3 regions of the Nocardioides imazamoxiresistens genome follow, and region 2 is predicted to be linked to each of the others. Evidence: predicted binding sites of a transcription regulator. Region 2 holds the regulator's gene; each other region holds the start of a gene.
The links. Region 2 encodes LexA, which represses DNA repair genes until DNA is damaged. Its sites were predicted from a motif close to TCGAACANNTGTTCGA; they were not measured.
Positions count from the first base shown of each region.

Region 1: a site for LexA is predicted at 2,269-2,284, ahead of RDV89_RS01930 (HNH endonuclease signature motif containing protein). Genes of this name have one in related genera too.
Region 3: a site for LexA is predicted at 2,517-2,532, ahead of RDV89_RS10380 (HNH endonuclease signature motif containing protein). Genes of this name have one in related genera too.

Region 1 is NZ_JAVYII010000001.1:397,762-402,309, forward strand. It holds gene gatB (Asp-tRNA(Asn)/Glu-tRNA(Gln) amidotransferase subunit GatB) at 1-191, opposite strand, end outside; gene gatA (Asp-tRNA(Asn)/Glu-tRNA(Gln) amidotransferase subunit GatA) at 188-1,756, opposite strand; gene gatC (Asp-tRNA(Asn)/Glu-tRNA(Gln) amidotransferase subunit GatC) at 1,753-2,064, opposite strand; gene RDV89_RS01930 (HNH endonuclease signature motif containing protein) at 2,299-3,759, shown strand; gene ligA (NAD-dependent DNA ligase LigA) at 3,767-4,548, opposite strand, start outside.
Region 2 is NZ_JAVYII010000004.1:439,818-444,365, forward strand. It holds gene RDV89_RS11395 (alkaline phosphatase D family protein) at 1-835, opposite strand, end outside; gene RDV89_RS11400 (hypothetical protein) at 965-1,390, opposite strand; gene lexA (transcriptional repressor LexA) at 1,502-2,248, opposite strand; gene RDV89_RS11410 (LysM peptidoglycan-binding domain-containing protein) at 2,568-2,924, shown strand; gene RDV89_RS11415 (PKD domain-containing protein) at 3,025-3,594, opposite strand; gene RDV89_RS11420 (DUF6318 family protein) at 3,804-4,382, opposite strand; gene RDV89_RS11425 (hypothetical protein) at 4,495-4,548, opposite strand, start outside.
Region 3 is NZ_JAVYII010000004.1:246,144-250,691, reverse strand. It holds gene hchA (glyoxalase III HchA) at 1-65, shown strand, start outside; gene RDV89_RS10385 (antibiotic biosynthesis monooxygenase) at 53-670, opposite strand; gene RDV89_RS10380 (HNH endonuclease signature motif containing protein) at 1,030-2,502, opposite strand; gene RDV89_RS10375 (antibiotic biosynthesis monooxygenase family protein) at 2,870-3,190, shown strand; gene RDV89_RS10370 (hypothetical protein) at 3,218-3,760, opposite strand; gene purB (adenylosuccinate lyase) at 3,832-4,548, opposite strand, start outside.

The DNA of each region.
Region 1 (4,548 bases), on a different contig from region 2:
GGCATCGCGCCCGGCAGGCCCAGGCAGGTCGGGCAGACCTGCGAGTTGGGCTCGCCGCCGAAGGTCGCCGGGCAGCCGCAGAACATCTTCGTCGCGGTGTTGAGCTCGACGTGGACCTCGAGGCCGAGCGCGGGGTCGTACCGCTCCAGCGCCGCGTCGAAGTCCATCAGGTCCTCGGTGGATGCGCTCATGCGTCGGCTCCCTGTCGCGTCGTCAGCTCGGGCGCCTGCGCCCACAGCGCGTGGCCCCACTTCTTCTCCAGCAGCGCCTCCACGGCGGCACCGACGCGGTAGACGCGGTCGTCCGCGAGCGCCGGGGCGAGCACCTGGAAGCCGACCGGCAGACCGTCCTCGTCGGCCAGGCCCGCCGGCACGGAGATGCCGGGGATGCCCGCGAGGTTGGCCGGGATGGTGGCGAGGTCGCCGGCGTACATCGCCAGCGGGTCGTCGAGCTTCTCCCCCAGCGCGAACGCCGTGGTCGGCGCGGTCGGGCTGACCAGCACGTCCACCTGCTCGAACGCGGCGGTGAAGTCGCGGCTGATCAGGGTGCGGAGCTTCTGCGCCTGGCCGTAGTAGGCGTCGTAGTAGCCGCTGGACAGCGCGTACGTGCCCAGGATGATGCGGCGCTTGACCTCGTCGCCGAAGCCGGCGTCGCGCGAGGCGCGCATGACGGCCTCGGCGCTCGGCGACTCGACGCCCTCGGGCAGGACGCGCAGGCCGTAGCGCATGGCGTCGAACTTCGCGAGGTTCGAGGAGCACTCCGCCGGGAGGATCAGGTAGTAGGCCGCGATCGCGTGCACGATGTTCGGGCAGCTGACCTCGACGACCTCGGCACCGGCCGCGACGAGAGCCTCGAGGGCCTCGTCGAAGCGGGCGAGCACGCCGGGCTGCCAGCCCTCGCCGCCGCGCAGCTCCGTGATCACGCCGACCCGCAGGCCGCTGACGTCGCCCGAGGCGCCCTGGCGGGCCGCGTCGACGAGGGCGGGGACCGCCTCGGAGATGCTCGTGGAGTCCAGCGGGTCGTGGCCGCCGATCAGCTCGTGCAGCAGGGCCGAGTCGAGCACCGTGCGGGTGACGGGGCCGGCCTGGTCGAGCGAGTTGGCCAGGGCCACGAGGCCGTGGCGCGAGACGCCGCCGTAGGTCGGCTTCACGCCCACCGTGCCGGTGACCGCGCCGGGCTGGCGGATCGAGCCGCCGGTGTCGGTGCCGATGGCCAGGGGGGCCTCGAAGGCCGCGACGGCCGCCGCAGAACCGCCGCCGGAGCCGCCCGGGATGCGGGTGAGGTCCCAGGGGTTGCGGGTCGGGCCGTAGGCCGAGTGCTCGGTCGAGGAGCCCATCGCGAACTCGTCCATGTTGGTCTTGCCGAGGATCGGCAGTCCCGCCGCCTTGAGCTTCGCGACGACGGTCGAGTCGTAGGGCGGCACCCAGCCCTCGAGCATCTTCGAGCCGCACGTCGTGGGCAGGCCCGTGGTGGTCATGACGTCCTTGACCGCGATCGGGACGCCGTCGAGGTACGACGCCGGCTCGCCCGCCGCACGACGCGCGTCGGAGGCGCGCGCCTGCTCGAGCGCACCCTCGGCGTCGACGTGCAGGAAGGCGTGCACGCCCGCGTCGGCGTCGCCGTCGACCGCGGCGATGCGGTCCAGGTGCGCCTGGGTCAGCTCGACCGAGGTGACCTCGCCGGCGGCCAGGGCGTCGGCCAGCTCGGCGGCGCTGCGGCGGGTCCAGTCGGTGCCGGTGGTGCTCGTGCTGCTCACTGCTCGTCCCCCAGGATCCGCGGCACGCTGAACCGCTGCTGCTCGGCCGCGGGCGCGCCGGAGAGCGCCTGCTCGGCGGTGAGGCCGGGGCGCACGACGTCCTCGCGGAAGACGTTGGTCATCGGGATCGGGTGCGACGTGGGCGGCACGTCGTCGCCGGCGACCCCCTGGATCGCCGCGACGGACTCGAGGATCACGGAGAGCTGCGGCGCGAGGTGGTCGAGCTCGTCGTCGGAGAGGTCGATGCGCGCGAGGTCGGCGAGGTGCGCCACCTGGTCACGGGTCAGCACCGGAGGTGTGTCGGGCATGACGGTCATCCTAGGGACTCCGGCGGCACCCCGTTCCTCCGGGCGTGCAACCGTCCGGGCTCGCCGCCGGCCACGCGGACGCGGTGCTCGGACCGGGCGGGCCGACGGCGCGCGTCGCCGAGATCCCGGGGGTCGGCCGAGCAGGCGCAGCACTGCATGGATCTACGAACTAAACCCCATTTGACCTGGGAAAACGCGTGATCTTCGAACAGGTGATCGGGTAGGATCGGGGGCATGTCCACCGTCATCGCCCTCACCGACCGGGCCCCCGCGCCGGGCGGGCTGCGGGGCGAGCTGCCGGGTGATCTGCTGGACGGGGTCCGTGCGGCGCGGGCGGCGGCGGACGCGGCGGAGGTGCGGGTCCTCGAGCTGGCGCTCGAGTGGGCGTACGCGCACCCCGTCCTCCCCGGCTGCGGACACCCCGGTGCGTCGCACCCGCTCACCGGCGCCGCGGCCTACGCCGAGCCGGCGCCCCGCGCGGACGCGGACGACGTGGAGGCGGGCGGGTGGTACGGCCTGCCCGAGGTCGCCTGGGACGCACCCGCCGGCTTCGCCGCGGCGAACCGGACGAGCACCGCCGCGGGCGCGAAGGTGCTGCGCGACGCCCTCCAGCTCGCGCACCGGCTGCCGCTGACCTGGGCGCGCACGCGCGCCGGCGACGTCCCCGCCTGGCGCGCCCGCCGGGTCGCGGACGCCGTCGCCGGACAGCCCGACGACGTCGCCGCGTACGTCGACCTGCACGTCCACGCCTGCGCCGGCACCGTGGGGCCGCGCACGCTCGCGAGGATGATCGACGAGGCCCTCCTGCGGCTGCACGCCGAGGACCGCGAGCTCGACCAGCTCGCCGAGCTGGACCGGCGCCACGCCACGCTGCACCTCGAGACGCTCAACCACACCGGGCTCGTCGAGATGACCCTGCGCGGCGACTACACCGACCTCGCCGCGCTCGACGACGCCCTCACCGAGATCGCCCACGCGCTCGCCGACCCGGACCTCGCCGACCTCGTCGGGCTCGCGGGGTGCGCGCCCGACGAGAAGCAGGAGGTACGCCGCGCGCTGGCCGCCGGCGTCCTCGCCCACCCCCACGCCGCCGCCGCGCTGCTCGACGCGCACCGCACCGGCGCCACCACCGGCGCCAGGCCCGCGCCGAGCAAGCGTGCCGTGGTGCACCTGCACCTGTCCGAGGCCGGCTTCCTCGGGCTCGACCCGGTGGCCCGCCTGACGGCCGGGGCGCGCAGCAGCGCGGGCGACGGCCGGGGTGGCGCCGACCTGCCGGTGCTGCTCGAGCAGGTCCGGGCCTGGCTGATGCGCGACGACACGCACGTCACCGTTCGCCCGGTCATCGACACGACGGCCACGCTCGGCAGCGACCGCTACGAGATCCCCGACCGGCTCCGCAGCCACGTCCTGGCGACGCGCACGACGTGCATCTTCCCGTGGTGCGAACGGCCCGCCAGCAGCTGCGACCTCGACCACCTCGAGAACTGGGGCGACCCGGACGACGACCCACCGGACGGACCACCCGCCGGCCGGACCAGCACGGACAACCTCGGCCCCGAGTGCCGCCACCACCACCGGTTGAAGACCCACGGCGGCTGGCGCGTGCGGCGCATCTCGGCCGGCCACCACCTGTGGGCGGACCCGACCGGTCACCTGTACGCGACCACGCCCACCGGCACCGTCGACCTGGGCTGAGCCGCGCTCACTCCTGCGGCGCGGACTCCTGCTCCCCGGCGTCACCCTCGGCGCCCTGGGCATCCTCGACGTCGGCGACAGCCGGCGGCCCGTTCTCCAGCAGGGCCTTGAAGCCGTCCTCGTCGAGGATCGTCAGGCCGAGCTGCTCGGCCTTCTCCGCCTTCGACCCGGCGTTGTCGCCGACGACGACGAAGTCGGTCTTCTTCGACACCGACCCGGCGGCCTTCCCGCCGCGCGAGAGGATCGCCTCCTTGGCGGAGTCGCGGCTGAAGTCGACCAGCGAGCCGGTCACGACGACGGTCAGGCCCTCGAGCGTGCGGGGGGTCGACTCGTCGCGCTCGTCGGCCATGGAGACGCCGGCCGCGTCCCACTTGTCGACGATCTCGCAGTGCCAGTCGACGGAGAACCACTCGACGACGGCCTCGGCGATGGTCGGGCCGACGCCCTCGGCAGCGGCGAGCGCCTCGAGCGACGCGGCGCGGATCGCCTCCATCGAGCCGAACTCGGTGGCCAGCGCGCGGGCGGCGGTGGGGCCGACGTGACGGATCGACAGCGCGACCAGCACCCGCCACAGCGGCACCTGCTTGCGGGCGTCGAGGTTCGTGAGGAGCTTGACGCCGTTCGCCGTCACCACCCGGTCGCCGGCGCCTCCCTCGCGCTCCGCCTTCTTCGCCGCCCGCGTGAACAGGTCGGTCGCGAGCAGCATCTGCTCGTCGATGCGGAACACGTCGCCCTCGTTCTCGAACCCGTCGACCGTCAGCAGCGCGACCGCGGCCTCGTACCCCAGGC
Region 2 (4,548 bases):
ACGGCTGGTGGTTCTCGGCGCCGTGGCGGTGCGCGTCGTTGGTGTGCTCGTGGTCGTCCCAGGTCACGATGAACGGGTAGCGGGCGTGCAGGGCCTGCAGGTCGGGGTCCTGCTTGTACTGCGCGTGGCGCTGGCGGTAGTCGGCCAGCGTGACGATCTCCCGCGCCGGCACGTGGGCGCGCACGTCGACGTTGTCCTGCCCGAGCCCGTACTCGCCGGGCGCGTACTCGTACAGGTAGTCACCGAGGTGCAGGATCGCGTCGAGGTCGTCGCGGGCGGCGAGGTGCCGGTACGCGTGGAACCACCCGGCCTGCAGGTTGGCGCACGACACGACCCCGAAGCGGATCCGCTCGGGGGTCGCCGTGCGGGCGGGAGCGGTGCGCGTACGCCCGACCGGGCTCCAGCGGTAGTCGTGCCGGAAGCGGAACCAGTACCACCGGGCCGGCGCCAGGCCGGTCACGTCGATCTTGACCGTGTGGTCCGCCGACGCGCTCGTGTCGACGTGCCCGCGGGCGACGATCGAGGTGAACCGCGCGTCGGTGGCGACCTGGTAGCCCACGCGGACGGCCGGGCCGCGCCCGGAGCCCGGGGTCGCGTCGGGGCTCGGGGTGACGCGCGTCCAGATCACGACGCTGGTGGGCAGCGGGTCGCCCGAGGCGACGCCGTGCTGGAAGTACGCCCCGGCGCCGGTAGTGGCGGCGGCGTCGGCGGGGTCCGGGGACACGGGGTCGGTGGCCACGAGGGCGGCGCCGGTGGCGATGCCGGCGGCGGCGAGGACGCTGCGGCGCGGCAGCGGCGGGAGCGTGGGGCGCTCCTCGGCGGTGGGCGGGATCACGTCCGCTGCAACGAGCGAGACGGGCCGGGGTCTCGGGGCCGACGCACGATGCGGCGGATCGTCGCCCGGACGTCGCCCCTCGTTCACCGACGCGGGACCGCGTCGGGGCGGGGGTCGGGGAGCGACGGCTCAGAAGTAGGAGAGCACGTAGGCGCAGACCAGGCCCACGATGACGAGCAGCGCGACCACCCGGGCCCACAGGGGGATCGAGCTCTCGAACTTCTCGGGCTCGGCGCCCGGGCGGTCCGCGCCGCGCAGCTCCGGCGGGTCGTCCAGGTCGCCCTCGTAGGGCGGGGGACGGTGCGCCGAGGGGTGCTGGCGCCGGGCCTCGAGCTCGGCGGAGCAGCCGTCGAACCAGTCGTCGACCGCTCCCGGGGCGTACACCTGGCTTCGGTGCACGAGGCGGAACGGGCGGGTGTCGAAGGGGCCGGGGTGCAGGCCGGTGCGCCGGCCGCGGCGGATCTCCTCGCACAGCTGCCAGACCTGGCGGTCGACCTCGGCGATCTCGTAGCCGTCGGCAGCCTCCAGCACCGGGAAACGCGGCACGTCGGTCATCCGGGACTCCTCGAGAACGGCTGCGCCGATGCTACGGCGCACGGGGGGACGCGACGCAGCCGGGGAGGCCACGGGGGCCTCCCCGGCTGCGGGGCACGACGGCGGTCGGTCTCAGAGGCGGCGCAGGACCGCGGTGACCTTGCCGAGGATGGTGGCGTGGGTGCCGTCGATGGGCTCGTACGCCGGGTTGTGCGGCAGCAGCCAGACGCGGCCGTCGCGGCGCTGGAACGTCTTGACCGTCGCCTCGCCGTCGATCATGGCCGCCACGATCTCGCCGTTCTCGGCGTTCGGCTGCTGGCGGACCACGACGTAGTCGCCGTCGCAGATGGCCGCCTCGACCATGGAGTCGCCCGAGACCTCGAGGAGGTAGAGCGTGCCGTCGCCGACCAGCGCGTGGGGGAGGGGGAACACGTCCTCGACCCGCTCCTCGGCCAGGATCGGGCCACCGGCCGCGATGCGACCGACCACCGGCACGTACGTCGCCGCCGGGCGGGCGTCGCCGATCCCCGTCTCGTCCACGTCGCTCTCGTCGGGCGCCACGACGGCGGCGTCCGGCTCGGACCCGGCCGCCGTGACGACCTGGATCGCGCGCGGGCGGTTGGGGTCGCGGCGCAGGTAGCCCTTCTCCTCCAGCGTCTTGAGCTGGTAGGCGACGGACGAGGAGCTGGTCAGCCCGACCTCCTCGCCGATCTCGCGCATGCTCGGGGGATAGCCGTGCTTCTCCAGCGCGTCGGTGATCACGGCGAGCACCTTCGCCTGGCGCGGGGTCAGTCGCGCCTGGCCGACGCCCGGCTCGGGCACGGACGCGACGTCGGCGACGTCCTTCGAGCCGCGGCTGGGCTTTCGTGTGCTGGCCATGGTGTGCCTTCCTCCCGCGCTGCAGCGCGTCGTGACGGTGCCGGACGTGTGGAGGGGACGCTAGCGGCATCCGAGGTCGACCTTCAAACACCTGTTCGATGCGGCGTGTCGAGGGTGTCGCGGGGCCGACGGTCGGGCCGCTCGAAGAATTGTTCGAACAGGACCTTGATTTCGTTCGAACACCTGCTCTAATCTCGCTCATGTGTTCGATCGAACGTGTGATCGACAGCGGGGCCGGCGCAGTCGCCGGAGCCGAACTGTCGGTGGCCGTCGGTAGACAACAGCTCGTCACGACCGAACTCTTCCCCTGGAGGTCACCATGAGCACGTCCCTCGCCGCTCCCGCCCTCGGCCGCACCGCTGCGACGCCGCGCCCGCACCACGGCTCCGTGCGCCTGACGCGCCGCGGCCGGATGGTCGTGGTCGCGCTCGGCCTCGGCCTGATGCTGCTCCTGGGCGTGCTGCTGACGACGACCTCCGCCGCGACGGACGAGGCCGTGCCGAGCACGACCGAGACCATCCGCGTCGGTTCGGGCGACACCCTGTGGGACATCGCCTCCGAGCGCTCCGGTGACGCCGGGGTGCAGGAGGTCATCGACGACATCCGCGCGCTGAACGCGATGGACACGGCCGAGCTGCAGGCGGGCCAGCTGCTCGTCGTGCCGGCCGAGGGCTGAGCCCTCCACGAACCCCGACAGGTCGCCTCGACCCCGACCTGTCGGTCAACCGGGGAAGAACAGGGGCGGGACCGCGACGGCGGTCCCGCCCCTCCTGCGTTCAGTCGGTGAGGACGGGCGTGGCCTCGATGACCTCGAGGTCGACGGAGGGGCTCGTCATGTCGACGGTGCCGGCGACGTCCGCCCACGGGCCACCGTCGACGCGGTAGCGCGCGCCCCACGTGACGGTCACGGAGGTCGCGACCGTGCCGGTGGACTCGTAGGCGTGCGTGACGAGCAGGTCCGGGTACGCCGCGCCCGGCGTCGTCGTCGAGCGCACGGTGCCGTCGCCGAACGACCAGGTGTAGCTCGCGGGGGAGATGTCGAGGTCGACCTGGCTGCCGAGCAGCGTGACGCTCGTGGTGAACGGCTCGGCGACCGTGTAGAAGTTCGTGTCCAGGTTGACCAGCGTGCGTGCGTCGGGCGGTTGGATGGTCAGCGTCGCTTCGGGGAGCGGGACGTCCTGGAAGGCCGTCAGGACGATCGCGTCGGTGATCGCGGCCGTGGCGGGCGCCGTGCACTGCGACTCGGGCATGTTCGTGCCGACGAGGATCGAGGCCGCGTTGTTGGTCGCGGTCTCGGCGTCCGCGCACGGAACGTCGACCTGGCAGATCGGGATGATTGCGGGCACCGTGCACGTCGCGCCGTCGAGTCGCGCGTACGCCGCGGCGGCGAGCTCCTCCGGGGTCGGCGCCCGCCCACTCTCGCTGCCGATGCCGCGTCCGTTCGCAATGCGCTCGGTTCGCTCGATGGATGCGTTGAAGCCAGATGCGCCAGGATCAACCGTCGAATCACCGGGGTCTAACCCCTGTAGTGCTGCCGCAGCGGAGAGCGCGAGGGTCAGTAGGCGTAACTGAGCATCCATGCGATCTGCCACCCCGCTTCTGGTGTGAAGTCGAGTCCCAGCTCGGTCCAGCCGTACGGGTCAGGCGTAGAGCCGCTTATTGAGACGTCCGAGGTGACTACTGTCGCTACCGCCTGCGGATCCTCGGGCGCCGCGTCTCTAGGGGAGGCATCGCTCAGCGACCAGGTCCCGGATCCGGATGAATCGTCGCCAGCCGTCTCCTCGATCTCACCGATCGCCGCCTCGCATACCTCACACGATGGTGCATAGAAACGGCGGGCCGGCCCGCCGTCCCCCGTTGCGATCGCGTAGTTCACCAGCTCGACCCAGTGCTCCACGAACGCGACGGCGGCTGCGTCGTCGTCGCCCTGCGCCTCGGGCGGCAGCTCCGGCACCGGCTCGGCCGCCTCGGTCCCGTCCCCGCCCGCCTCGTCGGTAGCGGTCGAGGTCGACTCCGGTGGCGGATCGGCGGCCGCGTCGTCGTCGTCGCTGCAGCCGACCAGGCCGGCCGTCAGCACGATGGCGACGCCGGCGGCGCTCGCGCGCCGGACGCCGCGGGTCCGTCGTGGGTGCATGGATCCTCCCGAGTGCAGCCGGCGCGCCCGATCGCGACGGCGTACCCACGGGAATCTAGGCGAGCCGCGACCGAGGTTCCAGGCCCCTGGCGCGATCTGTGGAGAGGCGCGCTCAGCCGGCGCGGCGCTTGCCGCCGGCGGGCCGGGGCGGGGCGTCGTCGGCCGG
Region 3 (4,548 bases), 190 kb from region 2:
CGCTGGCCTCGAACGCCCTGGGTCGCCTGGCCGTCGACACCCTGCGGGAGACCTACGACGCCTGAGGCGGGCGCGTCCGGCGCGTCCGGCGCCACGGCGCCGGGCGTCCGTGCAGCCACCACTCCAGGCGGCGGGTGATCCACGGCAGGCCGAACCAGACCATCAGCGGCGTGGCGACCACCGTCTGCAGGGTGATCCGCCACGCCAGCGGCAGGTCCGGCAGCAGCGCGGCGCCCGTGACGCCCAGCAGCAGGCTGAGCGGCAGGAAGACCACGAAGATCGCGACCGCCTGCTTCCACCGCGGCGGAGGGCCCGGCGGGAGTCCGGGGTAGTCGACGTCGTGGCTCGCCGGCGGGTCGAACCAGCCCTCGATCCCGGTCATCCGCTGCACCCGGAACTCGCCCACGAGCCCCTGCGCCGCACCCAGCCACCACGCGCGCTGCGGCGAGGACTCCCACGCCGCGAGCGCCTCGGGGCTGGCGAACCGGTACAGCATGTGCCACGCCCCGTCGCCCTCCGCGGACCGCACGAAGCCGTGCCCGAGGAAGCCCGGGAACTGCTCGGCCAGGTGCGTGCCCGCCCGGATCCACGACGTCATCTCCGCCTCGCGCGCGGGATCGGCGTACCGCGTCGCCGCGACCGTGACCGGGGAGGCAGGCTCGGCACTCATGGTCGCGATGCTGCGAGGCGCGGCCGACGCACGCAACTCCCCGGCGTCGTGACGGCGGGCACGTCGGGGGTGTGGGACGCAGGCTCCGGCGCTCGTCCCCGGTCGCGGTACCTCCGGTAGTTGTCGACTATCGGAGGTACCGCGAACCGGAGGGGCCGGCCGTGCGGTCGGTGGGCCTGGTCGGTCGGTACGCGCGGGGGCGGCAGTGTGGTGGATCGCTGAGCACAGGTCTGACCGCGATCCGCCACGCAGGCGCGCGGTCGGTACGCGCCGCGCTGGGCGCGCCGGTGGGCCCGGCGACGTGGTGTCGGCGGGCCTGCCGGTGGTGCGGGGCGGTGCAGGGCTGTCGTCGGATCCGGCTATTCGAGCGCCGTCGTTCCGGTTGGTGTGACGAGGTAGCGGCGGCCTCGGGGGCTGGTCCAGATGAAGCCGTCGGGTGGTTCGTCGGGGTGTGTGGGCCGGTAGCGCCAGCGGCGCTCGTGCTCGTGGCCGTTGGGTGGGTCGCGTGGGTCGGTGCCGAGCGGTGAGGGGTGCGTCTTGGCGCGGTGGTGCAGCCGGCACAGCGGGACGAGGTTGTCGCTGGCTGTGTGACCGCCGGCGTCCCATTCGACGCGGTGGTCGAGGTCGGAGGCCCGTGCTGGGCGGTTGCAGTACGGGAACCGGCAGGTGGGGTGGCGGAGCTGGACCTGCTCGACGAGGCGCTGGGGGATCCGGTAGCTCGGGGTCGTGATGTGCTCGTTGAGGTCGATCACCGGCTTGACCACCACCTGGGTGCTGTCGGTGCGGCACCAGTCGCGGACCTGCTCCGCGGTCACCGTCCGCAGCGCGATGCCGGGCGCGGTGACGGTGGCCAGGTCGATCCCGGTGCCACCGGTGAGCGGGTCGATCCCGATCGACGTCGATGCCAGCGCGGCCTGGGTGAGGTGGACGTGCAGCACGACCTGACGGGCAGCGACCGTCGATGCCTCTGCTCCACCGGTGAGGTCGAGGGCGGTCTGCCTACGGGCGAGCTCACCGACCGCGATCGCCCGTCGCACGTCGAGCGACTCACCCGACCCCAACGCCGCCAGTTCAGCGGCACCACGGGCGACGACCTCCTCGAGATCACGCGCGTCGGCCAGATCCAACTCCCCGGACACGGCGACCGTGCCGCCGACCTGACCGTGCACCCCCAGCGCCTCACGGGCACGGAAGTCGATCGAGAAGAACCGCCCCGCGTCCGCGTCCGCCCGATCCGCCTCGGTGGTCTCGGGGTCGAACCGCGCCGACGCCTCCGCGACCAGCCGATCGATCCCAGCACCCGAGACCGAGTGCGCCACATGAGCGAGGTTGCGGTCTACAAACCCAGCCCCCTCGAACGTCAACGTCCGCGTCGCCCGCGCGATCCGACGAGCCCGCCACACCTGCACCCCACCAGAGGCGACCCGGCCGGCCAGCTGAGGGAGGCGGTGGCGGACCTCGACCGCGTCACCCACCAGCGCACGACCCGCCTCATGCGACAGGCCCATCGCGGTCACCAGCTCCAGGACCGCGAACTCCGACACCAGCGGGGCACCGGGTCCGCCGTACGCCAGCCACCGATCCCCACCCGGCACCGCCGCGAGGTACTCCTCGTCGTCGACCCACATGCCCAAAGGGCCGATCGGGTCACCCACCACTGGGTTGCTGGACGAGCTGCCGCGCAGCACGTCGAGGTGGGCGTCGGCGTAGTCGGCAGCCGCGAAGAACGCGCCCGCCTCGGCAGCGCGTTGGGCCCGCATCGCGTCGGACGCAACAGTCAGCAGCGCAGCCCGTGACGGGCTGTTGGTGTGCTGCTGGGTCCCCCGATCCATACCCCAGATTCTATCCGAACGTGCGTTCGATAACCAGGGTCGCGGATGGATCTGTGGAGAGCGTTTCCGCAGGTCAACACACCACCTGCGCACCCTCCTGCGCGTACCCCATCCGCACCCCAGCCACACCCCGCAGCACAACCCGCAACTCGACGCCCCGAACCGCGGCACAACCCGCAACTCGACGCCCCGAACCGCGGCACAACCCGCAACTCGACGCCCCGAACCGCGGCACAACCCGCAACTCGACGCCCCGAACCGCGGCACAACCCGCAACTCGACGCCCCGAACCGCGGCACAACCCGCAACTCGACGCCCCGAACCGCGGCACAACCCGCAACTCGACGCACGCACTAGGCTCGCGGGCATGTCCGTCGTCAAGATCAACGCCATCTCCGTGCCGCCGCAGGCGGGCGCCGAGCTCGAGAAGCGCTTCGCCGCGCGCGCCGGCACCGTCGAGGGCCAGCCCGGCTTCCTCGGCTTCCAGCTGCTGCGCCCGACGGGCGGGGGCGACACGTACTTCGTGGTCACCCAGTGGGCCGACGAGGAGTCGTTCGCCGCGTGGCGCGACGGCGACGCCCGCGCGGCGCACGCGACGCCCGAGGGCGAGGCACCGCGCAAGCCGGTCGCCACCGGCGCCGAACTGCTCGAGTTCGAGGTCGTCCTCGACGTCACCCCGCAGGGCTGACGGACCCGACCGGTCCGGCTGGGCGGCTCAGCAGCCGCCGCAGCTGTAGAACGTGACGTCCCAGTGGCTGCCCTCGCGGGCGTACTCGTTGCCCGACCCCGCGCGGTAGAGCGCGGCCCCGTCGCCCCGCTCGCCGACGTAGGTGAACGTCGAGGTCACGTAGGACGTCAGGCAGCTGCTCAGCGAGAAGTCGAGCTTGTAGCCGTTGTGGTGGGAGTACGTGCCGTCCGCGTGCCCCACCTCGGTCCCGCCGGTCACGGTCAGCGAGCAGCCCGACGCGCCCGCGAGCGTGACCGCGCCCGAGACGGTGGCCTGCCGGACGCCGTCGAGCGACGTGCAGGTCGGGGTGCCCCGGTCGGTGCACCCGCCCGAGGACGAGATCCCGATCCCGGCCGCCGACAGCTGGGCCGCCGCGTCGGCGTGGGTCAGCGCAGCCGCAGGGCCCGCGGTGGCGACGACGCCCCCGAGCGCCAGGGCCGCAGCCGCGAGCGCTCCCGCGAGGCTGCGCCGGCGCGTACGCCTGCCCGACCGGCTGCCGGTGGACGTGCTGACGGTTCCCGAGATGGCCATGGCGTCATGCAAGCGCGGCGCCCGGGACGCCGGCAACCGTCAACATTTGACGGCTGGCCGTCCGGCCGACCTCAGAGGATGTCGCCGGGCACGTACGCCGCGGCCGCGGGGTGCTCCTCGACGAGCCGCTCCACCTGCGCGACGACGGCCGCGACCTGGGCGCGGGCGGCGCCGGTGAACTCGATCGGGTCGGCGACCAGCGCGTCGATCTGCGGCCGCGTCAGGCCCAGCCGCTCGTCACCGGCGAGGCGCTCGTAGAGGTCGTTGACCGCGAGCCCCTGGCGCATCTCGAGGGCCACGCCGACGGCGTGCTCCTTGATGGCCTCGTGGGCGCTCTCGCGACCGACGCCGTTGCGCACCGCGCTCATCAGCACCTTGGTGGTGGCGAGGAACGGCAGGTAGCGGTCGAGCTCGCGCTGGATCACCGCCGGGAACGCACCGAACTCGTCGAGCACGGTGAGGAAGGTCTGGAAGAGCCCGTCCGTGGCGTAGAAGGCGTCCGGCAGCGCGACGCGGCGCACCACCGAGCAGGACACGTCGCCCTCGTTCCACTGGTCGCCCGCGAGCTCGCCGACCATGGACAGGTGGCCGCGGAGGATCACCGCGAGGCCGTTGACCCGCTCGCACGAGCGCGTGTTCATCTTGTGGGGCATCGCCGACGAGCCGACCTGGCCCTCCTTGAAGCCCTCGGTGACGAGCTCGACGCCGGCCATCAGCCGGATCGTGGTCGCCAGGTTCGAGGGGCCCGCCACGAGCTGCACGAGCGCCGAGACGACCTCGAAGTCCAG